3 regions of the Sphingomonas epibiotica genome follow, and region 2 is predicted to be linked to each of the others. Evidence: predicted binding sites of a transcription regulator. Region 2 holds the regulator's gene; each other region holds the start of a gene.

Region 1 (9,712 bases), on a different contig from region 2:
CAGCCTGTCGGCGGTATCGTCGGACGCCTATCGCTTCCGCGATCATCCGGCCTATGTCGCGCGGCTGCGCAAGACGATCGCCAGGGTCGCGGCACTCCCATGCGACATCGTCCTGACCCCGCATCCGGGCGCGAGCGACATGGTCGAACGGCTCGCACGCACCAAGCCGCTGGTCGATCGGAACGGCTGCCGGACCTATGCTGCCGCCGCGACGCAGCGGCTCAACCAGCGGCTGGCCGACGAAGCGCGCTGAACTACCGCCCCAGCGCCGCGACCGCCGCCTTGTCCCCGGCCGGAATCAGCCCCTCGAGCACTGCCCAGAAGCCGCTGACCGCATCTTGCCCCGCACCCGAATAGGCGCGCGACAGTTTCGCGTTCAGCATCTCGTACAGCCGTGCCTCCAGCGCCTGTCCCTCGGGCGTCAGTTTCAGCAGCCGCTGCCGCGCGTCGCGGTCGCCCGCCCGGCTCTCCACCAGCCCACGCGCCGACAGGTCGTTCAGCACCCGCCCGAGCGACTGTTTGGTGATCGCCAGCAGCCGCAGCAACTCGCTGACCGACAGGTCCGGCCGCCGCGCGATGAAATACAGCGCGCGGTGATGCGCACGCCCCAGATTCTGCGCGGCCAACGCTTCGTCGATCGAGCGCGTCAAATGGCTATAGCCGAAATAAAGCAGTTCGATCCCGCGCCTTACCTCGGCCTCGCGCAAAAATAGCGCGGATGCAGCCATGGGCTGGGCGGGCGATATTGGGGCAGTCATGTTGACCATTTCTGCCATCCGGCCTAGTCCACCGCAAGCATTCATCCATGAGGACGCCATGACGCAGCCGACCTTCGCCTTCGAACCCCATGCGACCCCGGTCGCGGCGAGCGAGCGGGCGGCGCGGATCGTAAATCCGGGTTTCGGGCGCGTCTTCACCGATCATATGGCGACGATGCGCTGGTCGGAAGACAAGGGCTGGCACGATGCGAAGATTACCGCGCGCGCACCGATCGTCATGGACCCAGCCGCCGCCGTCCTTCACTATGCGCAGGAAATATTCGAGGGGCTGAAGGCCTATACCCTACCCGATGGCGGCGTCGCGCTGTTCCGTGCCGAACAGAATGCCGCCCGCTTCCGCCGGTCGGCGCACCGGCTTGCCATGGCCGAACTGCCCGACGATCTGTTCGTCGCCTCGTGCCGCGAACTGACGCTGGCGGAACGCGACTGGATTCCGGCCGGGGAGGGCAGCGCCTTGTATTTGCGGCCGTTCATGATCGCGAGCGAGACGTTCCTCGGCGTGAAGCCTTCGGCCGAATATCTCTACTGCGTCATCGCGTCGGCGGTCGGCAACTACTGGCCCGGCGGCGCGAAGAGCGTGTCGCTCTGGGTGTCGAAGGAATTCACCCGCGCCGCGCCCGGAGGCACCGGCGACGCCAAGTGCGGCGGAAATTATGCCGCGAGCCTGCTCGCCCAGTCGGAAGCGATCCGGCAGGGTTGCGATCAGGTCGTGTTCCTCGACGCGGCCGAGCGCCGCTGGGTCGAGGAACTGGGCGGTATGAACATCTTCTTCGTGTTCGACGACGGCACGATGCTGACCCCGCCTCTGACCGGCACGATCCTGCCGGGCATCACCCGCGATTCGATCCTGACGCTGGCGCGCGATCAAGGGATCGAGGTCCGCGAGGAACGCTATTCGATCGACCAATGGCAGGCCGACGCCGCCAGCGGCCGTCTGGTCGAGGCCTTTGCCTGCGGCACCGCCGCCGTCGTCACCCCGATCGGCAAGGTGTCCTCAGCCGATTTCAGCTTCCAAATCGGCGATGGCCAGCCGGGCGAACGTACCCAGTCGCTGCTCAAGCAACTGACCGACATCCAGCGTGGCCGCAGCAACGATCCGCACAACTGGATGCAACGCATCGGTTAAGCCCAAAGCCCTCTCCCTTTCAGGGGAGGGGGTTGGGAGAGGGTAAGCGCCGCAGACCCGAGCTGAGAGTCACGAGTCAAGCAACCCTAGATCCGCTACCCGATAGCCCGCTTGTAATAATGAAAGGGCAGATAGCTGGCCACATGGTTCCAGCCATCCGCCTGCAAACGCGTGCTATCGCTACCGGTCCCGATCCGGCGGCAATATTCCCACATCCGATCACTCGGCCGAAAGATTAGCGTCAACACGCCAAGGGCAACCAGTTCATTCCCCTTGCGTCCTTCCTCGGCCAGAATACGCATCTCGTTGAACGCCGTGGCACCCGTCCGAACGAAGGTCGCGCCGTCCGCACCGCCTTCCCCGGCATGGCCTGCCAATCGCCCGAAGCGCTGTTGCGCAGCCTGTTTGCTGATGCCCAGCGCCTCGCCGATTTCGGCCCAACTCATGTCCGCCCGGCGTGCGGCAGCGATCCAGCGGTGAAGCCCCAGCCGCGCCTCATCGGCGACGACATGTGCCGCCATGATCGCAGCCGCAAAGTCGCCCTTGCCTTCCCCGGAAAAGGGCGGCTCGCGCTCGGCTGCCCAATCCAGCACGATCGACGCCGTCCGCGACCGCAACGCCTGTTCTTCTCGTACCTGCATGACACTCCCCCGTCAATGAGATATTGACGAAAGATCAATCATTCGTTGACGACTGAATGTCAAGATATGGTTGACGTTTACAGCACCTCAAACAACCCGGCAGCACCCATGCCGCCGCCGACGCACATCGTCACCACGACATATTTCACCCCGCGCCGCTTGCCCTCGATCAGCGCATGGCCGGTCATCCGCGCGCCTGACATGCCATAGGGATGCCCGATTGAGATCGCCCCGCCATTGACGTTCAGCCGGTCGTTCGGGATGTCCAGCACGTCTTGGCAATGCAGCACCTGTACCGCGAACGCCTCGTTCAACTCCCACAGCCCGATATCGTCCATCGTCAGGTCGAAGCGTTCGAGCAGCTTGGGCACCGCATAGATCGGGCCGATGCCCATTTCGTCAGGCTTGGTGCCCGCGACCGCCATGCCGACATAGCGCCCGAGGGGCTGCAATCCGCGCGCCGACGCGACCGACTCTTCCATCAGCACGCAGGACGACGATCCGTCCGACAACTGGCTGGCATTGCCCGCGGTAATGACCGCCTGTTCGCCCATCACCGGCTTGAGCGACTGCAACCCTTCCAGCGTCGTGTCGGCGCGGTTGCCCTCGTCCTTGGTCAGCGTGACCTCATGCGCCGACACTTCCTTGGTCGCCTTGTCGACGACGTTCATCGTCGCGGTCACGGATACCAGTTCGGCATCGAAGAGTCCGGCGGCCTGTGCGGCGGCGGTGCGCTGTTGCGACTGGAGCGCATATGCATCCTGCCGATCGCGCGAAATGCCGTAGCGTTTGGCGACGATTTCGGCCGTCTGGAGCATCGGCATGTAGATATCGCCCTGCATCGCCAGCAATTCGGGATCGGCGGCGATGCGCATCTGCGGCGTCTGGACGAGGCTGATCGATTCAACGCCACCCGCGACGCAAATGTCCATGCGGTCATGGACGATTTGCTTGGCGGCGGTGGCGATCGCCATCAGTCCGCTGGCGCATTGCCGGTCGATCGACATGCCCGACACCGTCACCGGCAGCCCGGCCCGCAGCGCCGCCTGCCGCGCGATATTGCCCGCCTGATGCCCCTGCTGCAGCGCCGCGCCGAACAGCACGTCGTCGACCTCGCCCCCCTCGATCCCGGCGCGTTCGACCGCCGCGCGGATCGAATGCGCCGCCAGCGTCGGTGCGGGCAGGTTGTTGAACGCCCCCCGATAGGCGCGGCCGATCGGGGTACGGGCGGTCGAAACGATGACGGCTGAGCGCATGATGGTCCTCGGGTTCAGGTGAAGATCTGGCTGATCCATTCGGCGATCAGCGCGGGTTGGTCGCTACCGTCGACCTCGACGGCATAGGTGATGGTCTGCTGCCACTGGCCGGGCCGCTTCTGGTCGAGCGCCATCAGCGTGAAGCGCCCGCGAATGCGCGACCCCGACCGCACCGGCCGGACGAAACGCACGCGGTTGCCGCCATAGTTGATTTCCATGCGCGCGCCCGACACTGCCGACATCCCGCTGCTCGCCGCCAGTCTCGGCAGCAGCGACAACAGCAGGAAGCCGTGTGCGATCGTGCCGCCGAACGGCGTCGCGGCTGCGGCCACCGGATCGACATGGATGAACTGGTGATCGTCGGTCGCATCGGCAAAGGCGGTGATCCGCGCCTGGTCGAGCAGCACCCAGTCCGACAGCCATTCGCTGCCGATCCGTTCCGCCATCGCCTCCGCCGTGATCGCCGTCACCGACCTCTCCCTCGTTCGGGGGAAGCATAGCGGCACGACCCGCGCAATCGCAAGCAGGAACACACCGAAACCGGGAAAGTAGCATTGCCGGCGTCCGGGCGATCCAAACCCTATCTTCGAAAAATTCAGCTTGCCGCAGGGGCAGGGTCGACGATCGACCCGTCGGCACGCGCCGTCAGATTGACCTGCGTCGGATAGGCGATCTCGATCCCCTCGGCGTTGAAGCGCCGCAGGATGGCAATGCCGACCGCGGTCCGCCCGTCGTAGAAGGCTGCATAATCGACCCCCGGCGAATCGAAGATGACTTCGAAATCGAGGCTCGACGCCCCGAAGCCGACAAAGCCGCACCGCACGAACACGCGCTGTTCGGCCTCGACGATCTCGCGCAGCATCGCCGGAATCCGCGCACAGGTATCGGGATCGGTCTGATAGGTGACGCCGATCACGAACGACGCGCGGCGATGCTCGCGCCGGCTGTTGTTGGTGATCTCCTTATCGAGCAGATTCTTGTTAGAGATGATCCGCTCTTCGCCGGTGATCGATCGGATGCGCGTCGATTTCAGTCCGATTTCGGCGATCGATCCGTTGGTCTGGTCGTAGCTGACATTGTCGCCGCGTCGGAACGGCTTGTCGAAAATGATCGACAGCGCCGCGAACAGATCGGCGAAAATCCCCTGCGCCGCCAGACCGATGGCGATGCCGCCGACGCCGAGTCCTGCGACCAGCCCGGTGACGTTCACGCCCAGATTGTCGAGCACCACGATCAGCGCGATCGAGAACAATGCGAAGGTGACCAGCAACCGGATCAGCCCCATCGCCGACGCCAGCGCCTCGCCATGATAATGGTCGCTCGCCGTCCGCCGCTCGACCACGCCGAGGATCACTTCGCGCGCCCAGATCGCCGCCTGGAACACCGCCGCCACGGTGAACAGGAACTCGATCGTCGCCGTCACCATCGGCGGCGCGCTGGCATAGCCGTCGACCAGCTTGGCTGCGAGCATCACCATGAAGAAGACGCTGGTCCGCGCCACCGCCCGTCCGGCGACCGTCCCCCATCCGGCGCGATCGTTACGGCACAGCCGCATGCCCCAGCGCCGCACGACCAGCAGCACGACGACGATCGCCGCGCCGACGCCCAGCGCCACCAATACCTGCAACCAGTTGTCGGCGATCCACCGAGCACTGTCCTGGAACAGCAGCCGCGCCTGCGCCTGTGCCTGATCGGCATTGAAACTCTTTTCGACCGTCGCGGCGGGCGAACTGCTATTGACGGTCATGCGATCCTTTCAGGCGGCTTCGGCGACTTTCGCCTGCGCTTCGAGCAGCGCGATCAGCCCGCGTTCGTGGCGGCTGAGATGCTTGGCGGAGCGGGGCAGGCGTAGCGTCTCGCGAAACGCACTCTGCCCGTCCTTGACCAGATCGACCAGCAAGGGGTGGACATAGGATTTGCGCGCGATTGCCGGCGTATTGCCCAGCGCGTCGACCACCGGGCCCAGCATCGTCTTCAGGCTAATGTCCTGCTCCGCCTCGGCCAGCGAGGTGAAGGCCAGTACGCTCGCCCCCCATGTCCGGAAATGCTTGGCAGTAAAGTCCCCGCCCATCGCCTCGCGGATATAGGCGTTGACGTCGCTGGAGGTGACCGGATGCGTCTCGCCCTCGGCATCGACCCAGCGGAACAGATGCTGGCCCGGCAAATCCTGGCACTTGCGCACGAAACTGGCGAGCGACCGATCGGTGATGGTCAGCACCCGCAGCTTGCCCGACTTCGCCTTATACTGCAATTTCAACCGGGTACCGGTCAGCTTGGCGTGGCGCTTGCGCAACGTCGTCGCGCCGAAACTCTTGTTGACCCGCGCATAGCCTTCATTGCCGACGCGCACCCGGCCGAGATCGAGCAACCGCACCACCGCTGCCACCGCCCGCTCGCGCGACAGTGCGCGCTTGGCCAGATCGCGCTCGACCTGCGCGCGCAGCTTGGGCAGCGCATGCCCGAACGCCGCGCACCGATCATATTTCGCCGTCTCCTGCGCCTCGCGAAAATCGGCGTGGTAACGATATTGCTTGCGGCCCTTGTCGTCCCACCCGATCGCCTGGATATGACCGGACGGGTCGGGGCAATACCATGCGTCGCGATAGGCGGGGGGCAGGCCGATGGCGTTCAGCCGGTCGATCTCGTCGCGATCGGTGATCCGTTCACCGTTTGCGTCATAGTAACCCCAGCCGCGCGTCAGCTTCTTGCGGGTGATCCCCGCCGCCTCGCAATCGGAAAAGTTGCAGCCGGCGGGGCAGGGGAGGTCGTCTTCGGCTGTGTCCATCGGGCTGTCCCTGCAGATGACCCGATCAATGTTCGGCTCGTCGCTTCGTTCCGGAACCCGGCCGGAGCCGGCCGGTTAGGAGCGGACCGTAACAGGAGATTACCGATGGCCGACCTCGCCAATGCCCGCGTGCTGATCCTTGCCGCCGACGGGTTCGAGGAATCCGAACTGTTCGACCCACGTCAGGCGCTGCTCGATGCCGGGGCGCAGGTGACGCTCGCCTCGATCAAGACCGATCCGATCCAAGGCGTCGTCAACGACAGTGAAAAGGCGCGGACGATCACGCCCGACCTAACGCTCGACGACGTCGATACCGAACAATTCGATGCGCTGCTGCTGCCCGGCGGCGTCGGCAATCCCGACAAGATGCGCATGGAGGAACGCGCGGTCGAGATCGTCAGCGAGTTCATGGACGATGACAAGATCGTCGCCGCCATCTGTCACGCCCCCTGGCTACTGGTCGAGGCCGACGTCGTCGACGGCCGACGCGTGACCAGCTGGCCATCGGTACGCACCGACCTAGAAAACGCCGGCGCCGAAGTGGTCGACGAACAGGTTGTCATCGATGGCAACCTCATCACCAGCCGCAAGCCCGACGACATTCCCGCCTTTTCGAAGGCGATGATCGAGGCGATCGAAAGCGAACTGGCCGAGGCGTAAGCGGGGCGGGGCGGAGCGAGCTCCGCCCCGAACCCGGCCGTTCGGCGTTCCCGCACGGCCGGCAATCCCTCATCGCCGAAGTTCACTTGCGAAGCCGAAGATGGAGGGGCCACCACTGGAAATCCGGTGGCAGATCTTCCCCGACATTCCCCTTTCGTTCTGGCTCTGCTAGGACGCGGGTCATGGCAAAACCCCAGAAGCGCTATGTCTGTCAGCAATGCGGATCGGTCTCGTCGAAATGGGCGGGGCAATGTGCCGATTGCGGCGACTGGAACACACTGGTCGAGGATGCCGGGGCGGTCGTCACCCCCTTTTCGGCGCGGCATAACCTGCAAAGCGGCGGCCGACCGATCCTGTTGTCGGGGCTGGATACCGATATCGCCCTGCCCGAGCGGCTGACGACCGGCATCGCGGAACTCGACCGCGCGCTGGGCGGCGGTTTCGTCGAGGGGTCGGCGACGCTGATCGGCGGCGATCCCGGCATTGGCAAGTCGACCCTGTTGTTGCAGGCGGCAGCGAAGCTCGCGCTGGCCGGCAAGAGCGTCGCCTATGTATCTGGCGAAGAAGCAGCAGATCAGGTGCGGTTGCGCGCGCGACGGCTGGGCCTCGGCACCGCGCCGGTGCAACTGGCGGCGGCGACGTCGGTGCGCGATATCCTGACGACGTTCGGCGGATCGGCGGCACCCGACCTGCTAATCATCGATTCGATCCAGACGATGCATAGCGACCTGATCGAAGGCGCGCCCGGCACGGTCAGCCAGGTGCGCGCATCGTCGGGCGAACTGATCCGCTTCGCCAAGGAACGCGGCACGGCGGTCGTGCTGGTTGGCCACGTGACCAAGGACGGGTCGATCGCCGGACCGCGCGTGCTGGAGCACATGGTCGATACGGTATTGGCGTTCGAAGGCGAGCGCAGCCACCAATATCGTATCCTGCGCGCGGTGAAGAACCGCTTCGGCGGCACCGACGAGATCGGCGTCTTTGCGATGGAAAGCGAAGGATTGTCTGAAATTTCAAATCCATCGTCGCTGTTTCTTACAAGTCGTGACGAGAATGTCACCGGCACGGTGGTGTTCCCGGCGCTGGAAGGTACCAGGCCGGTGCTGGTCGAGGTGCAGGCGCTGACGGTGCGGCTGGCATCGGGTGCGACGCCCCGGCGGGCGGTGGTCGGATGGGACTCCGGGCGGCTGGCGATGATCCTGGCGGTGCTGGAGGCGCGGTGCGGTTTGGCGTTTGCGACCGCCGAAGTCTATCTGAACATCGCCGGTGGGTACCGGGTGACCGATCCGGCGGCGGACCTTGCCGTGGCGGCGGCCTTGGTATCGGCCTTGTCGGAACGGCCGGTGCCGTCGGATGCGATCGTGTTCGGCGAAATCGCGCTGTCGGGCGAGGTGCGACCGGTGGCGCATGGCGCGCTGCGGCTGAAGGAGGCGGGCAAGCTGGGGTTCGGGCGGGCGCTGGTGCCATCGGCGCAAAGTGCCGAAGGCGGCGCGGTGAAACTGTCGGGGTTCAAGAATTTGCCGCGCTTCGTGGATTATATGTTGGGGCGCTAAACTCCTCCCCGGCACGGGGAGGGGGACCAGCGAAGCTGGTGGAGGGGGTTTGCGGCATACAGACCGTTGCGTTGCGGGGCGCACCCCCTCCACCACCGCTTCGCGGCGGTCCCCCTCCCCGCGGGGCGGGGAGGATTTAGTGGCCGCTCGACAATCACTACTCCTCCCGGCATAGCCGTTGCATGGGTCTGACCTCGCTCGACATTGCCGTCCTGCTTACCGTCGGCGGAGCGGCGGTGCTCGGCTTCCTGCGCGGGTTCGTGACCGAAGTGCTGTCGCTTGGCGCGTGGGTGCTGGTCGTACTGGCGCTCAAGCTGTTCCACACGCCGGTCGCCGCAGCGCTGGTGGGGCCGACCGGCACCGCCGGGGGTGCCGCTACCCTTGCCTTCGCGCTGATCGCCGGGGTCGGCTATTTCGCCGGGCGGTTGGTCGCCAATGCGATCGGCGCGCGGACGCGGGCGTCGGTGCTGGGACCGGTTGACCGGGCGCTGGGCTTCGGCTTCGGCGCGCTGAAGGGACTGATCCTGACCAGCCTAGCCTTTCTGCTGCTGCTGCTCGCGGCGGACTTTATCGGCGGCGGGCCGACGCGACGGCCGGCGTGGATCAAGGATGCGCGGACCTATCCGCTGCTCAACGCGACGAGCGCCAGCGTGGTCGACTTCATCGACCGCCGGCGGCGCGGCGAGCCGGTGTTCGGCGAATAATCGCGCGACCGACTCGCCAGCGTCACGATCGCGCCCTACATCCGGTCGCGTGACCGCCAATCTCTACAATACCGAAATCCTCCGCCTCGCCGCCGAGACCGCGCAGGCCGTGCGCCTGCCCGACCCCCATGCCAGCGTCGAGAAGCGATCGCCGATCTGCGGCAGCCGGGTGACGGTCGATATTGCGCTGGATGAAGACGGCAGAGTC
Region 2 (9,712 bases):
TGCCGACGGTTTCGAGAATTGCTCCGGCGAACTTCGCCATCAGCATGCCGCCGACCGCGCCGGCCAGCCCGCCGATGCCGACCACCGACCCCGCCATCCAGCGGGGGAACAGGTCGCCGGGCAGCGCATAGAGATTGGCGGAGAAACCCTGATGCCCGGCACAGGCCAGTCCGATCAGCCCTACCGCGATCCACATGCTCGGCGCATAGACTGCGCCGGCGATCGGCACGGCGCACAGCGCGGCGCAGAACATGGCGGACTTGCGTCCGCGCCCGATCGACATGCCGCTGCCGATCAGCCGGGTGCTGAGCCACCCGCCCGCGACGGAACCGACGTCCGCAAGCAGATAGACCGCGATCAGCGGCGGGCCGAATTCCTTCATCGACAGGTTGAACGACTTCGCAAAGAAGTCCGGCAGCCAGAACAGGAACGTCCACCAGATCGGGTCGATCAGGAACCGCCCGGCGATATAGGCCCAGGTCTGGCGGATGCGGAACATCCGTGCCCAGGGGACGTGGCGCTGCGGCTCGACCGGGTCGGCCTCGATCCACGCCAGTTCCTCGGCCGACAACGACGCCTTTTCGCGCGGCCGACGATAGAATGCGAACCACGCCGCCAGCCAGACGGCCGACAGCGCGCCCGTGACGAAGAACGCCGCCCGCCAGCCAAGGTCCAGCGTCACAACGATAAACGGCACCAGTAACGGCGTCAGCAGCGCCCCGATATTCGACCCGGCGTTGAATATCCCGATCGCAAACGCCCGCTCCCGCTTAGGAAACCATTCGTTGGTCGCGGCGATCGCGGCGGGGAAGGTGCCGGCCTCGCCCGCTGCCAACGGCATCCGCGCGAGGATCATGCCGCTGGTCGAGGTGAAGGCCGTGTGCAGAACGTGGCCGATCGTCCAGACGATCATCGCCAGTGCATAGCCGGCCTTGGCCCCGATCCGGTCTACGATACGACCGGCGACGACATAGGCGAGGCCGTAGGCAAGCTGAAAGTAGAAAGCGAGGTCGGCATAGCCGGTTTCGGACCAGCCATATTGTTGCGCCAGATCGGGCTTGAGCACGGCCAGCACCAGCCGGTCGACATAGGATAGCACCACCGCGAAGAACAGCATCGCGCAGACGATCCAGCGTACCCGTCCGGAGGGCTTCGCCAAGGGCGGCGAGGAACTGCCCGCAACTGCGGATGCTCCCGCGCGATCGGGGGGATTCAGGGTCATGCGCTCTCCGATTCCACGCTCTTGGACGTGGTAGCGCTACCATGGTCGGCATGATATGCCCGTGTCAACGCCGTCGGTCAGACGGGACGCAAAGAGGATGCCTGATGCTGAAATGGTTGGGATGGATCGCGGTCATCGGCGGGCTATGGACCGCGCCGGCGCGGGCCGAGGACGGGTATGACCTTTGGCTGCGGTACCGGCCGCTGCCACCGGCGCAGGCGACCGCCGTTGCTGCGCGTTCGACATCGGTAGTGCGTGACGAAGCGGATCCGACGATCGAACTTGCGGCGGCAGAACTTGTTCGGGGAATGACCGGTTTGACCGGCCGCGCGGTTGCTGCGGGCAACGTAGCAAATGGCGCGATCGTGATTGGCACGGCCAGGTCTGCGCGAATCGCGGCCTTACGGTTGCCGTTGGCGGATGCAGGTGACGAGGGTTTCGTGGTGCGGTCGGCGACGGTCGATGGGAAACCGGTGACGGTCGTGGCCGCGAACACCCCGATCGGTGTATTATATGGCGCGTTCCGGTTGCTCCGTATTGCGCAGACCGGCGGGTCGATCGACAATCTGTCGGTGGTGGATCGGCCGAAACTTGGGTTGCGGATGCTCAACCACTGGGACAATCTCGATCGCTATGTCGAGCGGGGTTATGCCGGGCGGTCGCTTTGGGATTGGCAGAAGCTGCCGGGCTTTTCCGATCCGCGCTACACCGACTATGCGCGCGCCAATGCCTCGATCGGCATCAACGGCACCGTGCTGAACAACGTCAATGCCAGCGCGGATATCCTGAAGCCCGAATTTCTGGGAAAGATCGAGAAGCTGGCCGGCATTTTCCGGCCGTGGGGGATCAAGGTCTATGTTTCGGCGCGGTTCTCCGCACCGATCGAGATCGGGGGGCTGAAGACCGCCGATCCGCTCGATCCGCAGGTCGCGGCATGGTGGAAGGCGAAGTCAGACGAAATCTATGCCCGCATTCCCGATTTCGGCGGGTTCCTGGTCAAGGCCAATTCGGAGGGGCAGCCGGGGCCGGGCGACTACAAGCGCAGCCATGCCGATGGCGCCAACATGCTGGCCCGTGCGCTAAAGCCGCATGGCGGGATCGTGATGTGGCGGGCGTTCGTCTACGCCAATGAAAAGCCCGAGGACCGGGTGCGGCAGGCCTATAGCGAGTTCGAACCGCTCGACGGCAAGTTCGCCGACAATGTGATCGTGCAGGTTAAGAACGGCCCGATTGATTTCCAGCCGCGCGAACCCTTCCATCCGCTGTTCGGGGCGACGCCGCGCACGCCGCTGATGATGGAAGTGCAGATCACCAAGGAATATATGGGGTTCGCCACGCACCTCGTCTATCTAGGGACCCTGTGGCAGGAGGTTCTGCGCAGCGACACCTATCGTCCGCGCAAGGGCGCCACGGTCGCCGACGTGCTCGACACGCCGGTACGGCCGGGTGCGCTGACGGGAATGGCGGGGGTGTCGAACATCGGCACCGATCGCAACTGGTCGGGATCGCAATTCGATCAGGCGAACTGGTATGCGTTCGGGCGGCTGGCGTGGAACCCGGACGGCGATGCGCGCGAGATCGCGCGCGACTGGGCGGCGATGACATGGGGGCAGGCGACGGCCGACCCGATCGTCGCGATGATGATGCGGTCGCATGAGGCGGTCGTCGATTACATGATGCCGCTGGGGCTCAACCACCTGTTCGCCACCGGACATCATTACGGACCGGGGCCTTGGGTCGACGATCTGGCGCGAGAGGACTGGAACCCGGTCTATTTCCACAAGGCCGACCGGAACGGCATCGGGTTCGATCGGACGCCGTCGGGCAGTAATGCCGCCGCGCAATATGCGCCGGTGCTGGCCAAGAAGTTCAGCGATCCCAGGGCAGTGCCCGAAAATCTGCTGCTGTGGTTCCATCACGCGTCATGGGACCGGCGAATGGCGTCGGGGCGGACGCTGTGGGAGGACCTGGTCGCGCATTACGACCGGGGCGTGGCCGAGGTCGCAGCGATGCAGGCGCAATGGGCGGCGATGGAGGGGAAGGTCGATGCGCAGCGCTTTGCCGAGGTCAGCCAGTTCCTCGCGATCCAGCGGAAGGAGGCGCAGTGGTGGCGAGATGCATGCATCGCGTACTTCGCGGAAGTGTCGGGCCGTCCGATCCCGGCCGGGGTAACGCCGCCGCCGCATCCGGCCAGCTATTACAAGGCGATACGGACTCCATGGGCGCCGGGAAACGGCAAGTAACGGTGAGGCCCCGCCCGGCTGGAGAAGCCGGGCGGGGCGCCAAAGTTCACTAAGTTCACACTTGCGCGCGGTTTGTTTGCAATCGCGACTGAATCTTAACAGGCGGTTTGTAGGGGTTAGATCGCTCTCACCCTTCCACGGCGTTGCCGCTCCCTTCCTCGCCGCCGGGGAAGGGAATGGAGGTTAGTATCGGCGGAGAAGGCCGGCGAGTTTGCCCTGCACGCGCACCTGTTCGGGACGATAGCGCTGCGGATCGTAGCTGCGGTTGGCGGGGTCGAGACGGATCATTGCGCCTTCGCGGCGGAAATATTTAAGCGTCGCCTCGCTATCCTCGATCAGCGCCACGACAATCTCGCCGTCGCGGGCGGTTTCGGTCCGGCGAACCAGCGCATAGTCGCCGTCGAGAATGCCGGCTTCGACCATCGAGTCCCCCGCAACTTCAAGGGCATAATGATCGCCAGCACCGAGCAGCGCCGCGGGAACGGGCAACGTCGCCTGTCCCTCGATCGCTTCAATCGGGACACCGGCGGCGATGCGGCCGTGCAGCGGCAGTTCGATGACGTCGTTCGCAGGCTGGGGCGTGGGGCGGGGGGCGGCGGCAGGCTTGGCCGCCGTCTTCTTGGCGACCGGCCGCTCGGGCATCCGCAACACTTCGAGCGCGCGGGCGCGATTGGGCAGGCGGCGAATGAATTCGCGTTCCTCCAGCGCCGAGATCAGGCGGTGAACGCCCGACTTGGACTTGAGGTCGAGCGCTTCCTTCATCTCCTCGAACGAAGGCGATACGCCGGTCGCGCGCAACCGGTCGTCGATGAAGCAGATCAGCTCGTGCTGCTTACGGGTCAGCATGGGGTCCTCCGTCGGAACAGACGTGGAACCAATAGGAAACGATTTGCTTGCCGTCAAGCGAGTTGCAGGATTTCCGCCGAGTCGCCCGCATCGGCTGCCGGGGCGTACGGCGGGCGGACGATCAGACAGTCCGAACGCGCCAGCGTCCGCAACATGGAGCTGTCCTGGATGGCCGCGGTCGATGCCTGTCCGTCGACCAGCGTCGCACGCAGATAGTCCTGTCGCGGGCCGTTGGCCGGTAGCGGGTGGGCCATTGTCGCGCGAACGGTGCGGGGCAGCGGGTTGGTCGCGCCGGCAAGGCGCGCGACCAATGGCCGGACGAACAACAGGGCGGTGATGTATGCCGAGACCGGGTTGCCGGGCAGTCCGAGTACCGCCGCCTGCCCAAGCGTTCCAGCCAGCATCGGCTTGCCCGGCCGCAGCGCGATCCGCCAGAAATCGAGCGTCCCGCCCGCCGCCGCCAGTGCCGGACGGACCAGATCATGGTCGCCGACCGAGGCGCCGCCGGTGGTGACCAGCAGGTCGCAATCGACCGCGGCAAAGGCGCTGACTAGTGCCTCCAGCCGGTCGGGCAGGATGCCGAGGTCGATGCGGTCGACCGGCAGGTCGCCGAGCAGACCGGCGAGCATCAGTCCGTTGGTTTCGGGCAATTGGTCGTCGCGGATCGGCTGTCCGGCAGGGACCAGTTCGTCGCCGGTCGCGGCGATGGCGACGCGGACGCGGCGGCCGACCGGCAGCGTGCCGTGACCGGCGATCGCCGCCAGTGCAGCGCGAGGGGGGGTGATGCGTTCGCCGGCGGCGATTAGCAGTTCGCCCTCGCGGAAATCGAGGCCGGCGCGACGGACATTGCCGCCACGTACGGGGCCTTCACCGGACAAATGAAGCTGGTCGCCGTCACGCGTCGCTTCCTCCTGCACCAGCACGCAGTCGGTGCCGGTCGGCATTGCCGCGCCGGTGAAGATGCGGGTGGCTTGTCCTTCACCGACGGCGCCGGAAAAGGCGGCACCGGCGGCGCTTTCGCCGATGACGGCGAATGGTCCAGGCAGGTCGTCGAAGCGGATCGCATAGCCGTCCATGGCCGATAGCGGGCGCGCGGGCTGGGTGCGGCGGGCGACGACGTCGGCGGCGGCGAAGCGACCGATGGCGTCGGCGATGGGCGTGGTTTCGGCAAGCGGGGCGCGGCCGAGCGCAAGGACGCGGGACTGGGCTTCGGCGACGGGGAGGAGGCTCATGGGTGGGCCTTTTCAAAGGGGGCGCGTAGGCGATTTCTTCAGCGGGGACTTTATCGAAGCTACTATGGAAGTCGCAAATCTATCCACAAACTAGCCTTACCCCGGCGAAAGCCGGGGTCCAGTTGGGAAGGGTTTTCTGTAGGTTACTCACGTCCCCCAACTAGACCCCGGCCTTCGCCGGGGTACGGTTTGACTTTGGCTCCGTCCCGCATTTTCGGAGAGGTTTGGGGCGACCCAGGGTAACGATGGGGCTTCCGCGGTGGATCAACCGCGCAGCCAGTCGCCCGACTTGCCGCCCTGTTTCTCCAGCAGGCACACACCCTCGATCACCATCGTCTTGTCGATCGCCTTGGCCATGTCGTAAATGGTGAGCAATGCGGTGGAAGCCGCTGTCAACGCTTCCATTTCCACGCCGGTCTTGCCTTCGGTCGCGGCAATCGCGCCGACACGGATCGCGTCGTCCTCGAACGCGAAGTCGATCGATGCCTTGGTCAGCGGCAGCGGGTGGCAGAGCGGGATCAGGTCGCTGGTCCGCTTGGCGGCCATGATGCCGGCGACACGCGCGACGGCGAGGACATCGCCCTTTTTCACCAGCCCGTCGCGGATCGCGTCCAGCGCCTCGGGCGACATGGTGATGCGTCCGGTGGCGACGGCAATGCGTTGGGTAACCGCCTTGCCGCCGACATCGACCATATGCGCGCTGCCATCGGCATCGAGATGGGTAAGGCTCATCCGATCATCGCTCGCGTTGCCGCCTCGACATTATGATGTCGCATCAGTGCTTCCCCGATCAGGAAACAGCGGACGCCGTGTTCGACCATCGCGTCAAGATCGGCGCGGGCGCTCAGGCCGCTTTCGGCGACGAAGGTACAGTCGGCCGGAGCATGGCCGACCAGTTCATAGGTACGGTCAAAACTGACCGAGAAGTCTTTCAGATTACGGTTGTTTACGCCAATCAACCGCGAGCGGAGCATGAGCGCGCGATCGAGTTCGGTGCGGTCGTGGACCTCGACCAGCACATCCATGCCGCGTTCGATCGCCGCCGCCTCGATCTCCGCCATCTGCGTATCGGACAGCGCGGCGACGATGATGAGGATCGCGTCGGCACCCAGCGACCGGGCCTCTGCCACTTGCCACGGATCGACGTTGAAGTCCTTGCGCAGTACCGGCAGGTCGCACGCCGCGCGGGCAGCGACCAGATAGTCGTCGGCGCCCTGAAAATACTGCACATCGGTCAGCACCGACAGGCAGGCGGCACCCCCCGCCTGATAGGCACGGGCATGGGCCGGCGGGTCGAAATCGGGGCGGATCAGCCCTTTGGACGGACTGGCCTTTTTGATCTCGGCGATCAGCGCATGGCCGGGTTTCGCGTCGAGCGCGGCGCGGAAGCCGCGCGGGGCGCTGCGTTCGGTCGCGCGGGCGTCGAGATCGGCGATACTCGCCCTGGCGCTACGCTCGGCGACTTCGGCGCGTTTGGTAGCGAGGATGGTGTCGAGCATCGTCATGCGTAGGCGATCCATTGGTCGAGCAGGCGGTCGGCGGCGCCGGAATCGATGGTGTCGGCGGCACGCTCCGCCCCGTCGCGCAGGTCGGTGGCGGCGTCGGCGATCATCAGGGCGGCGGCGGCATTGAGCAGGACGGCGTCGCGGTAGGGCCCGCGTTCCCCCTTGAGCAGCGCGCGCAGGGCGGCGGCGTTATGCACCGCATCGCCGCCACGGATCGCGCTGATCGGATGGCGGGGCAGGCCGACATCCTCGGGGACGATGCGGTCGGCCATGGTCATGCCGACGGGAACGACGATGGTCGGGCCGGCACCGGAGATTTCGTCGAGCCCTTCCTCCCCCGACACGATCAGCGCGGTCTCGGCGCCGAGCAATTCCATCGCCTCGGCATAGACAGTGGCATAATCGGGGCGGGCGATGCCGATCAGCTGGCGGGTGGTACGCGCCGGATTGGCGAGCGGACCCATGAGGTTGAAAATGGTGCGCCGGCCGATCCGCTGCCGGATCGGGGTGATGCGACGCATCGCCGGATGGTGGTTGGCGGCGAAGAGGAACGCGATGCCGATATCGTGCAGGCTCGATTCGGCCATCGCCCCGGCGACGACCATGTCGAGGCCGAGCGCCTCGAGCGTGTCGGCGGCGCCCGCCTTGCTGCTGGCGGCACGGTTGCCATGCTTGGCGACGGGGATGCCCGATGCGGCGACGACGAGGCTGACGGCGGTCGAGACGTTGAGCGTGTGATGCCCGTCGCCACCGGTACCGCAGACGTCGATGGCACCGGGGACCGGTGCGATCGGAATCATCCGCGCGCGGAGCGCGCGCGCCGCCTCGGCAATCTCGATGCTGGTCTCGCCGCGGATGGCAAGGTCGGTCAGGAAGGCGGCGATGGCTTCGTCGCCGACGGTGCCGTCGAGGATCGCGGCAAAGGCTTCGGCCGCGCTCTCGTGGCTGAGCGGGGTCGACGGATCGGGGAGCAGGGTGGTGACGGTCATGCCGGCATCGTCGCGGGCAGGCCCGCGTCCTTCAGGAAATTAGCGAGCATGGCGTGGCCGTGCTCGGTGGCGATGCTTTCCGGGTGGAACTGCACGCCGTGGATCGGCAGGTCGCGGTGGCGGAACCCCATGACGCTGCCGTCGGACGCGGTGGCGTTGACCGTGAGGCAGTCGGGAATCTTGGTGACGATCAGCGAATGATAGCGGGTGGCAGTGAAGGGCGAAGGCAGCCCGGCGAACAGGCCGGTCCCGTCATGCTCGATCGGCGACGTCTTGCCGTGCATCAGCCCGCCGCGCACGACCTTTCCGCCGAAATGCTGGCCGATCGCCTGATGGCCGAGGCAGACGCCGAGCAGCGGACGCCGGGTTTCCGCGCAGGCGGCGACGAGGTCGAGCGAGATGCCCGCCTCGGTCGGGGTGCAGGGGCCGGGCGAGATCAGGAAGCCCTGCGCGTTGCTGGCGACCGCCTGTGCCGCAGTCATCGCGTCGTTGCGTTCGACGCGAACCTCGACGCCCAGCTCCATCAGATAATGGACGAGGTTCCAGGTGAAGCTGTCGTAATTGTCGATGACGAGGATCATGGCACCGCCATAGCGCGTCGTGGGCGGTGTGCAACGCTCCGAACGTTTCGGCCGTTCAGCCTGCGCTCATGGGGGCGCGTCGTTATGGTCGGCGTCGAGGAGATTTGCGATGGCGCGTTGGGTTTTGGCGGGACTGGCATTGGCTATCGCGGGGCCGGCACTCGCACAGGATGCCCCGGCCGATCCGCCGCAACGCGTGCGCAACGCGACCGTCTATGGCGACGAGCAATGTCCCAAGCCCGATAGCGACGACGAGATCGTGGTGTGCGCGCGGCTGAACGAAAACGAACGCTATCGCATTCCGAAGCGCTTCCGCGACCCGCCGTCGCAACGGTCGGCGGATGCGAGCTGGGCGCAGCGCGCCGATGTGGCGATGGAGGCGGCGCGGGCGACGCGGCCCAATAGCTGTTCGGTGATCGGCACCGGCGGCCAAACCGGCTGTACCCAGGCGATGCTGCGCCAATGGTTCGCCGAGCGGCGTCAGCAGCAGGCGGCCGAGCGCGATATCCCTTAATGCGTCAGGCGGCGTCGGGGAGCGTCGCCGCCGCCCGATGCCGGCGGACGCCGCCGCCGGCCCGCTTGGCGGCGTAGAGCGCGTCGTCGGCGTTGGTTCGGAGCGAAGTGACCGAGGTCGCGTCTTCGGGAAAACAGGCATAGCCGATGCTGGTCCCGATCGCGACATGGTCGCCGCTGTCGAGCGGGATATGGCAGTCGGTGATGGCGGCGGCGATATCCCGGCCGAGCGCTTCAGTCTGTGCAGGGTCGAGGTCGGGGACGGCAAGCAAAAATTCGTCGCCGCCGAGCCGGACGACCAGCGCCCCATCCCCCGCCACAGTGCGCAGCCGCGTGGCGACCGCGACCAGCACCGCATCGCCCGCGCCATGGCCATACCGGTCGTTAATCGACTTGAACCGGTCGAGGTCGAGACACAGCAGCGCCAACGGGCGGACGGCCATCGCCGCGATCCGCTCGTCGAGGCCGTAGCGATTCGCGAGACCGGTCAGTGCGTCGTGTCCGGCAAGGAAGCGGTTGCGTTCGGCGGCGTTGAACGAAGCGGCCATGACCGCCGCGACGTTGCGCAGCAGCACGCAGAT
Region 3 (9,712 bases), on a different contig from region 2:
CTTCCGCATCGTAGTCGCCACGCTCGGCGACGTTAGAGAAGGTTGTTCCGGGTAGGAGGTGGACGGCCCCCATCATCGTGCCAATCAGCCGCTCGATGTGACCGCCGAAGTGCGGCCGACGCACCGGCCGATATTCGAGCGCAATCGAATGAGCTCGGCAGCCGCGCTTCAGCGCGTCTGAGCGGTGCTCACGCGCGTTGTCGACGTGCAGCCGATCCATGAGCCCCTGGCTGTCCCACGGTGCCTTCATGCTCCGCTCGGCCAGCCAGTCCCGCTTGGGGAGAACGGCGTGTCGCATGCACATGCCGACCGAAACAGCGGACGGCGCCAGCATGTCGAGGTGGAAGCCGGGCACGGTTCGGCTCGCCACGTCGATCATCAGCGTGAGCCAGGGCCGGCCGATAGGCTTGCGGTACAGGTCGTCGACAACGATCACGTCGACCAGCGTGTGGTCCGACTGGACGAGCTCAAGCGCGTAGGCCGCCTCGAGCACGCCTCGCGTTGGCTCCCACTTGTCAGCGGCTGCCTTGGCGCCCTGTCTGCGGGCCGTAACGATCTGGGGAGAGAGCCGGTCCAACCGCGCTTGGATCGCCTTGGTACTGGGCACCTTGACCCCGATCTTCGTTCCTTCGTGTCGCAGCCAGCGGCGGAGCGCCTGAACGCTGGGCTTCTCGAGCGTGAGGTGGAAATCAGCGATGCCGCGAGCGATAAGCTGCTCAGTCGCGGCCGAGAGCCGCTGCTCCCCCTTCTCCCTTCCTCGCGGTCGCGGCAGCAGTGACGCCGCAGCGGGCGAGGCTCGGTAGAGTTGCAGGAGCTTGTGGAAGCGAGCGCGGCCGAGTTCCAGCTGGACCATGGCTTTGGCGGCCACATCGCCGGGCACGCGCGTCATCAAGGCGAGCGGGCGAATGATCTTCTCGCGGCGATGCGCCTCCGCCCAGTCGGCGTCGCTCGCCGTCCTCAGGTCCGCGGTTCGCATGGCACGACGCCTCGGCTGGTCCCAGCTGGGCGATCGTCCGCTGTTTCGAGAACAATGTCCACTGTTTCAGGTGCAGGTCGTCGCCCAGCGGTAATCTAGCCGCGAGTCCACCCTTTCAGGAGAACCGACATGATCGGGCACCTCCGGATCATTCTTTCTAGCGATAACACCGATTCCCGCTAAAAAGGTGATGGCCAGATTTCGCGCGCTTGTCGGTTGTCCTGAAACGGTGGACGCACACGGCGAGCGTCGCCCGGCGTCAGTCCACTCCTGAAATGGTGGACATTCTCCCCAAAAGAGCGGACGCTTGCCAGGCTGGATCAGCCGAGGCGTCGTACCATGCGAACCGCGGACCTGAAGACGGCGAGCGACGCTAATTGGGCAGAAGCGCACCGCCGCGAGAAGATCATCCGCCCACTTGCTGCGCTGACCCGCATCCCGGGCAACGCAGCCGCCGAAGCGCTGGATAAGCTTGGGCTGGGTCGCGCCCGTTTTCATGAGCTTCTCCAGCTTTATCGGGCGTCGCCCGTTGCCGCTTCGCTGTTGCCGCGCCCGCGAGGGCGGGAGAGGGGAGAGCGGCGGCTCTCATCTGCTGCCGAGCAGTTGATCGCCCGAGGCATCGCGGAGTGTTATCTCACCCTCGAGAAGCCGAACGTGCAGGCGCTCCGCCGCTGGCTCCGACATGAGGCGCAGAAGATCGGGCTGAAGGTGCCCAGCACCAAGGCAATCCAAGCACGATTGGACAGACTGCCTCCCCAGACCGTCACGGCCCGTAGGCAAGGGTCCAAAGCCGCCGCTGACAAGTGGGAGCCGACGCGAGGCGTGTTGGATGCCAGCTACGCGCTGGAGCTCGTGCAATCGGATCACACGCTGGTCGACGTGATCGTCGTCGACGATCTGTATCGAAAGCCCATCGGTCGGCCGTGGCTCACGCTGATGATCGATATCGCGAGCCGCACGGTACCGGGGTTCCACCTCGATATGCTTGCACCCTCGGCCGTGTCGGTTGGCATGTGCATGCGCCAAGCCGTTCTCCCCAAGACCGCCTGGTTGGCCGAGCGCGGCATGGAGGCACCTTGGGACAATCAGGGTCTCATGGATCGGCTACACCTCGACAATGCGCGCGAGCACCGCTCCGACGCTCTGAAACGGGGCTGCCGTGCCCACTCGATCTCGCTCGAGTATCGTCCGGTTCGGCGTCCGCACTTCGGTGGCCATATCGAGCGGCTGATCGGGACAGTGATGGGCGCTGTCCATCTTCTGCCCGGCACGACGTTCTCCAACGTGGCGGAGCGAGGCGAATACGACTCCGAAGCCCAAGCGTGCATGACGCTGGGCGAGTTGGAGAGCTGGCTCGCCGCACAGATCATTGGGCCGTACCATGCAGAGCGACACCGCGGCATCGGCATCCCGCCGGCGCTCGCCTGGGCCGAAGCGATGGAACGGCGGCCGGAGCTGGCGCGGCTGCCGGTCGATCGCGCCAGCTTCCTCTTCGACTTCCTGCCTTGCGAACTACGCGCGGTGACCCCGCACGGCATCGAACTGTTCCATACGCACTACTGGGATGACGCGCTGTCCTGCTGGTACACGCGACCCGGGCAGGCCATGCCGATCCGGTGGGACCCGCGTGACCTTTCTCGCATCTGGCTCGAGCTCCCGCATGGCGAGCACCTCGAGGTGCCCTATCGTGACCTCCGGCGGCCGGCGATCACCCGCTGGGAACAGAAGGAGGCGGTTCGCACCCTGCGCGAGCGTGGTCAGCAAGCGGTCGACGAGACGCTGATCTTCCAGGCGGTCGAGACACAGCGGCTGATCGTAGCGGAAGCCGCTCACAAGACGAAGGCCGCACGGCTCGCGCTCCAGAGGACAAGGGCAGCCTTGGCTGATGCACGGCGCGCCAGAAGCAGCGGCAAGCCCACCATTGAGGAGGACAGAGCCACAGCTCTGCCGGGTGCCTCGGGAACGGATAAGGGCGGTGATCGGCAGGCGCTACCGTACCTCGTCGAGGAGATGCCCAGATGAGCGATCTGTCGCATCTTGCCGAGGACTACCGCGAGCGTGCGATGTGGGCCGACAAGGAGCGAATTGCCTGGATCCGCATGGATCGTTGGCTCGGCTTCCCGAAGGCGGAAACCGTGCGCAAGACCTTGGATGCGATGCTACGCTACCCGCCGCGCACGCGCATGCCGTGCCTCCTGATCTACGGCCAGACCGGGATGGGGAAGTCCCGCATCGTCGAGCGCTTCGAGGCGGAGAACCCGCGCGGGTTCAACGACACAACGGGAACGGCGACGATCCCGGTCGTGGCCGTTCAGCTGCCGCCACAGCCGACCGATGGCGAGTTCTACGGGGAGGTTCTCGAGAAGCTTGGCGCCGGCTTTGCGGGGCGCGGCGACGTCCAGCGAGCCCGGCAGCTCACCCGCCGGATCATGGGGCAGGTGGGTGCTCGTATGCTGATCCTGGACGAGATCAACCACATGCTGGCCTGCACGCCACGGCAGCAGCGCGTCTTCCTCAACACGCTTCGCTATCTGGCCAACGACCTGCAGATTCCGCTCGTCTGCACCGGCAACCACGAGGCGCGCGCGGCGCTGCTCACGGATGCGGCACTGGCCGAGCGGTTCGACGCGGTCGAGCTGGTCCGGTGGCAGAACGACGAGCCATTTCGGCTGCTGATGGTCACGCTCGCCGCGATCCTGCCTCTGCGCAAGCCATCTCAGCTGGAGGAGGAGCGATGCCGCACCGCTATCCTCGACCTCAGCGACGGGAACACCGGCCGCATCTTCCGGCTCGTCGAAACGCTCGCTGTGCGGGCAATCGAGAACGGCACCGAGCGTATCGAAGTGAGTGACCTCGACGCCGACGACCTTGTGCTTCCCTCCGTCAGCATGAAGGCGTTAGCCCAGCGCCGTGGACGCGGGCGGGCGACGGCGGCTGCTTGAGCCGTGGCGGGAGCGCTGCCGTTCGCGCCGCGTCCTCGTTCCGACGAGTTGCCGTCATCCTGGCTCGGACGGACCGCGGCCTTCTACGATGTATCGGTCGCCGAGCTTCGGGAGGCACTATGGACGGCCGGTCCGAAGGCGCAGCCGGATGTCCGCTGGGATCCGCACGAGGCGAGAAGCGTCGCAGCCGGTCTTCGGGTCGCGTTGGATGTCGTGCTCAATCTCGGGGTCAAGCGCCGCTGGCCAGGGCTGGCGGTGGACTGGTTGCCAAGCATCGACGGTTTCGGCCGAGCGCGAGGCGAACTCGATCTCGCCTGGTGCCGCTACTGCCTTGCCGAAGCGCACGAGGCGGGCGGAGCTTACCTGGACGCAGAGGCGGCGCTGCCGATCGTCTTCTGTCACCAGCATCGCGCTTGGCGACAGGATTACTGTCGGCGTTGTCGGCCGAGACACGCGCCGCGGTTCATCTGGTCGAATGGCATCGAGTTCGTGTGCGGCGATTGCGGCACCCCGCTAAGGGCAAGCCGCTGGACGCAGCCGACACCAGCGGCGTATTTCGAGCCGGAAGAGACGGCTGCGGCGCTTTCGATCCTGTTTGCGTTTGACGGGGAGGTCCGCAAGGCGCTGCTCGGGCATCCCGCATGCTTGCCGGGGATGGAGCCGGTGCCCGCCCGCCAGTTCCTCACCGTGCTGCGCGATCTCACCCGGGCGCTGCTGGCGCCGAGCCTCTTCAGGACCAGTTACATTAACCTGGTCGACTGCCCCGTGCTGCCGATCATGCCGGAGCACAAACCACAGACCTGGGACGAACAGCCCTACCATGAGCTTTCGCCTTACGGCCGAGCTCACATTCTCAGCGCGGTGGTAGCGCTCCTCGCCGACGAGCCCGTCAGCCGCCTGATGTCGGGCGCTCATCTGCCGTTTCGCGAGCGCCACATTCTGGAGAAGCTGCTCAGCTACGTGCCTCGCTGGGTGCAGGCCACCCTGATCCGAAACAGCACGGCTTGGCCGGCACGCCTACGCGTCCGCATTGAGGCCCATCAGCGACGAACTGGTATGGACGCCGAAAGCGTTCTGGCGCAGTTTCACGCGTGGCGGGCCGAGCGGGATCAGCGGCACCGCGAGCGACTGTTGCTGAGCGGGTGACAATGCCCGTCGGACGGCACGTAAGCATCTCTGAAGGAACAGAAATCCGCCAGTCCGATAATATATCTTATGTTAAACCAATGGCTTAGCAGATTTCCGGCATCGTTCTTGCAGAGACTGACGTGGCTTTTTCGCAGCTAAGGCTTGCCAGTCAGTCGCGAGTTAGCCGCGCCGTCGTTCTCGCGCGCGAGCGTGTCGCGGATCTTCGTAAAGATCCTGCAGCGCGCGCAGCCGAAACGCATTCCACCAGCGTTGCCAGCGATGCTCCTCGGCATCGTGGAGCATGTGACATCGCTGGCATAGCGCGGCGAGATTGCGCGGCGCGCTATTGCCAGGATCATGATCCAGATGCGCGCAGGCCAGCACGACATAGGTGATCCGCACGACGTCGAGCGCGAAGAGGTCGCCGACCTTCACCCGTCGCCCCTCTCCCGATCGCCAGCATCGCGCTTCGCTATCCCACCAGCGCCCATCGCCCAGATGCGCGACGTGCCGAAGATGCGGTCGCCGGCAGCGTTCGCAGCGCCCTCCTGCCCGCACGAACCGGATCTGGTCCGACAGCAGCGGCCAGTCGATCGGGTACAGCCAGCGGTTTTCGGGGCGGATCGGCATCCATGACTCTATGAGTCATGCGAAATGAGAACAAAAGGAAAATCTCGTTCCCTTCATGTTCTTATCCAGCATATCATGCGCGCATGTCCGCGTGTGTGATTCCCCTGTCCCAACCGATGCCGATCGCCGATCTGCCGCCAGCGTTTCGCCTGAGGGTGGTGAGCGCGGCCGGCGCTGGCTTCCCCTCGCCTGCCCAGGACTGGGAGGAAACCGCGATCGATCTCGTGGCGCTGCTGCGCCTCGACCGCGCCGCCAGCTTCGTGTTCCGGGTCAGCGGACAGTCCATGATCGACGCTGGAATCTATGATGACGACGTGGTGGTGGTCGATCGCGACGCCACGCCGGTTAGCGGCCGCATCGTCATCGCCGTGGTCGACGGGGGCTTCGTGATCCGCCAGTTGGTCTGGCGCGACGGCAAGCCGGTCCTCGAGGCCCGCAACGCGCGGATGCGCTACGACGCGGTGATCGCGGATGAGAGTGTCGAAGTGTGGGGCGTCGTCCGCGCCTCCGTGCGCAACCTGCAGGGCTGACCGCCATGTGGGCGATCGCTGACGTCTCCAACTTCTATTGCTCGTCGGAGAGGGTATTCGACCCGTCGCTGCGCGATAAACCGCTCATCGTGCTGAGTAACGGGGACGGCTGCGCCATCGCGCGCTCCGAGGAGGCCAAGGCGCTGCACATCAAGATGGGTGCGCCGATGTTCAAGATTCGTGATATCGTCCGCGAGCATGGCATCCAATACCGCAGCAGTTCCTACGAATTGTATGCCGACATGAATCGTCGCTTCAATCAGGTCCTCGCCGAGCACAGTTGCACGGTCGAGGTGTACTCGATCGACGAATCGTTCTTTCGCCTGCCGGTGCTCCCGAACGGCCTGGGCGACGTGGCGGCCGCGCACCGCGTGATCGCGGCCGTCAAGCGTGCGACGGGCCTGCCGATCCGCATCGGGCTTGGCCCGACCCGGACGCTGAGCAAGGTTGCCAACGCCCTCGCCAAGGCGTCGGAGAAGGTCTGGAAGGGCGTGGTCGACCTGCACGACATCGAGCTGCGGCGGCGCCTGTTCGCGCAATGGCCGGTCGAGGAGGTCTGGGGCATCGCGCGAGCGATGACCGAGCGGCTGCGACCGCTCGGCGTCAGGACGACGGCCGATCTTGCCGCCCTCCCCCCGGAGGTCGCGCGCGACGTGGGGACGGTGGTGCTGGAGCGGCTCGTGCGCGAGCTGAACGGCGTCGAATGCACCGATTTCGAGCCGGAGCCGCCCCCGTCCAAGGCGACCGCGGTGACCCGCTGCTTCGGTGAGCCGGTGCGCGAGGTCGCGGCGCTGCGCGAGGCGATGGTGCGCCGCGCGGTCCGCGCGGCCGAGAAGATCCGCGCGCAGGATCTCGCTGCCACCCGCCTGATCGCCTTTGCCCACGGAAGCCGGTTCAAGCCCAACGCGCCGTCCGCCTCGCGCATAGCGCGGCTGTCGCCGGCGACCAATGATCCGCGCGTGATCGGCGGTATGGCGGGCCGCATGGCGGATGTCATGTACGAAACTGGCGGCGTCTACACCAAGTGCGGCGTCATGCTCGAGGGGCTGGAGCCGATGACCGCGCACCAGGCCGACCTGTTCGCGGTGCCCGATCCGCGATCCCCTGCCCTGCTCGCCGCGATCGACGGGCTCAACGGGCGGTTCGGCCGCAACACGATGCGGCTTGCCTCCGAGGGCTTTGGCCAGAAGAGCTACGACACCAAGCGTGCTTTCAAGAGCCCGTCCTGGACCACGCGGATCGATCAGGTGCCGATCGCGCGGTGAGATCAATAGCGATAGCCTGCCTGCCGGCAGGCCGCTGCCAGCTTCATCACTCGCCCATCCTTCGCGCCGTACTGGCGCAACCGTGCGGAATAGCTGTCGCAATAGCTTTTCGCGCGAGCGGACAGTGGCACCCCGTTCGGACCTCGCGCGGTCGCCGCCCCGCCCCGTTCGGCATAGCCACGAGCAGTCGCTGACTGAACCTGGGTGCGCGCTTGCGCGCCCAGATCGACTGCGCCGGGCATGTCCTGCGCGCCGGCAGGGGGCGCGATCGCGAATATCCCGACCGTGAACACAGCAACCAGGCTACGCATTCGATGTTCTCCCTCGAATTTCCGTCAGGCCATCAACGATTTGGCGGCAGCATCGTGCCGGTCGCGGGAGCGATTATGGATACATGTAGGCGCTTGCAATCGTAGCGGCGTGTGCTCGCAAACGGAGCGATTTTCTGCTCGGATTATCTGACAATGGGCGGAGCAGTCTGCTCACGCTAATTGCCAATGTGCTCGCCATCATCCGGCGCTGCTCGCAGTCATGGTCGCCTGCTCACATTATCTGCCAGCGGGAGTGGCGTCAGCGTGGCACCCGGATGGAGCCGTCCGCGATCCCTTCGGCGATATTTGAGAGCATGACGGCGTAGCGGTGCAGGCCGGGGAAGCGACCGGCGTTTCTCTCGATCTCTTCGCCGTATCCGGCATCGAGCAGCGCCTTGAAGTCCGGCATCACGTCGAACATGCCGCCGAGCAGATCGATATCGGAAGCACCGATCAGCAGCAGGGCATTCGCATGGGCGTCGAGGCGTTTCATCGTCTCCAGCATTTCGGTTTTGGTCATCGCACCCTTTCCGCTTGCGTGGTGTCATCGCCTATTATGCGCTGGCCCTGTTCGCGAAAACCTTCCTTTCTGACGACCTCGCGGGCGGGCCATGACGACAACGCATTTCTGCGGCCCGCCGCTTGTCAGAACTGTTCTGGAAACCTGCTTCGCAAAAGCGCTTGCCGGCTACGGGTTTGGAGAGCCCATTGGCACGGAGCGTGAGCACAACGCCCCGTTTGCAAGCAGCGCCGGTGATGGCGAGCACACTGGCAGATAATTCGAGCAGGACGCTCCCCGCCAGTGGCAGAAAGCGTGAGCAGGAAATCAGGCTGTTTGCGAGCACACGCCGCTACGTGTAGCGCCCGATTCTTTGTTGGCCGCCACCACATCTCCGCACACGGTATAGCCAAGCCGTTGGTAGAGTGCGAACGCCCGGTCGTTGCGAACAGCAACGTGGAAGATCAGGAAAGGTATCCTGCGGCGACGTACCCATTCCTCGGCGGATTTCACCAGACTTGTTCCGAGCCCACGTCCCTGCCACCGTGTCCGGATAGCCAGATTAAACGAGGCAAATTCGGCAGCGCCTTCGATGCACACGCTCCGCACATCTATGTAGCCGACGAGGTCGCCTATGCGTTGCAGGACGAAGATGCCTCGTTCGCCGGCTACGGCGGCGCTCAGCTCCACAGTTGTGCGGCGCAGGAGTTCCCCTCGATCTCGGACATCGAAGATCATATGTTCCGCTTCGCGAGCGAGGGCGATCTTCAAGCGTACCAAAGCTTTAGCGTCGGCAAGGTTCGCCGGGCGTGGCTCGCTCCAACTCCGCTTTCCGCCTACTTGAGCTATCGAACGCGCCGGCGGGAGTGGGGGCGCGTATATCGCCTGTGTCATGTGAAGACTTGGGCTCCCTGTAACGCGCGCGCGCGCTTTGGAATCGCGAGTTTGCCGAGGGATAGGTGACCAGAGCGGAAAGCGTGACGTGGGGAAAGCTGCGTCGGACAGCTTAGGCTGCGTGGCCCGTCCGCTCCACGCTGTTTCCGCTTCCAAAAGGCAAAAAGCCCAAGCAGATTGCCTGCGACAGATACAAGATCAACGGCCAAGGCGAACGGTGCGCCAATGAGAAGATTGTGGGCCAGCCAGAAGGGGGCGGCCACGAGAAAGACCATCTTCATCCGCGTCGTTGATCGCTGGGTCCGTGCCATGAAGGAAGCAGCCCCGCCGCAAGCGGCAAGGCCGGATAGGAGCCCATGCCAGGTCGCCACGGTAAGCAATAGCAGCGCGAGCAACGTCGCGCCGTCGAGCGCGAGCTTGGCAACCCGGTCACGAACCACCAGCGCGACGGTGAGCTGCATCAGGGAAAGAACGCATGCGGCCGAAGCGGTAGGCGCGCCGATCAGCGCGAAGTGCAGCGCGAAGGCGCACGCGCCG

Evidence for each region. The regulator LexA, encoded in region 2, represses DNA repair genes until DNA is damaged. The targets are predictions, from matches to a motif close to GTTCCNCNCTTGTTCT.
Region 1: radA (DNA repair protein RadA) is a predicted target of LexA. The motif match lies at 7,393-7,408, and genes of this name have one in related genera.
Region 3: AAIO73_RS19675 (LexA family protein) is a predicted target of LexA. The motif match lies at 5,723-5,738, and genes of this name have one in related genera.

Annotation. Positions count from the first base shown of each region.
Region 1 is NZ_JBDGHY010000005.1:253,021-262,732, forward strand. It holds gene bla (subclass B3 metallo-beta-lactamase) at 1-253, shown strand, start outside; gene AAIO73_RS12220 (MarR family winged helix-turn-helix transcriptional regulator) at 255-758, opposite strand; gene AAIO73_RS12225 (branched-chain amino acid aminotransferase) at 817-1,905, shown strand; gene AAIO73_RS12230 (hypothetical protein) at 2,001-2,546, opposite strand; gene AAIO73_RS12235 (acetyl-CoA C-acyltransferase) at 2,624-3,802, opposite strand; gene AAIO73_RS12240 (MaoC family dehydratase) at 3,817-4,272, opposite strand; gene AAIO73_RS12245 (mechanosensitive ion channel family protein) at 4,398-5,549, opposite strand; gene AAIO73_RS12250 (DNA topoisomerase IB) at 5,559-6,587, opposite strand; gene AAIO73_RS12255 (type 1 glutamine amidotransferase domain-containing protein) at 6,693-7,247, shown strand; gene radA (DNA repair protein RadA) at 7,430-8,800, shown strand; gene AAIO73_RS12265 (CvpA family protein) at 8,983-9,504, shown strand; gene AAIO73_RS12270 (iron-sulfur cluster assembly scaffold protein) at 9,554-9,712, shown strand, end outside.
Region 2 is NZ_JBDGHY010000001.1:115,348-125,059, forward strand. It holds gene AAIO73_RS00580 (MFS transporter) at 1-1,117, opposite strand, end outside; gene AAIO73_RS00585 (alpha-glucuronidase family glycosyl hydrolase) at 1,327-3,465, shown strand; gene lexA (transcriptional repressor LexA) at 3,649-4,311, opposite strand; gene AAIO73_RS00595 (molybdopterin molybdotransferase MoeA) at 4,365-5,543, opposite strand; gene moaC (cyclic pyranopterin monophosphate synthase MoaC) at 5,808-6,275, opposite strand; gene trpC (indole-3-glycerol phosphate synthase TrpC) at 6,272-7,048, opposite strand; gene trpD (anthranilate phosphoribosyltransferase) at 7,045-8,037, opposite strand; gene AAIO73_RS00615 (anthranilate synthase component II) at 8,034-8,618, opposite strand; gene AAIO73_RS00620 (hypothetical protein) at 8,728-9,132, shown strand; gene AAIO73_RS00625 (diguanylate cyclase domain-containing protein) at 9,137-9,712, opposite strand, start outside.
Region 3 is NZ_JBDGHY010000018.1:2,849-12,560, forward strand. It holds gene AAIO73_RS19650 (TnsB C-terminal domain-containing protein) at 1-976, opposite strand, end outside; gene AAIO73_RS19655 (TnsB C-terminal domain-containing protein) at 1,316-2,998, shown strand; gene AAIO73_RS19660 (TniB family NTP-binding protein) at 2,995-3,918, shown strand; gene AAIO73_RS19665 (TniQ family protein) at 3,922-5,064, shown strand; gene AAIO73_RS19670 (hypothetical protein) at 5,227-5,676, opposite strand; gene AAIO73_RS19675 (LexA family protein) at 5,793-6,206, shown strand; gene AAIO73_RS19680 (Y-family DNA polymerase) at 6,212-7,471, shown strand; gene AAIO73_RS19685 (hypothetical protein) at 7,474-7,782, opposite strand; gene AAIO73_RS19690 (arylsulfatase regulator) at 8,042-8,275, opposite strand; gene AAIO73_RS19695 (GNAT family N-acetyltransferase) at 8,609-9,175, opposite strand; gene AAIO73_RS19700 (YgjV family protein) at 9,172-9,712, opposite strand, start outside.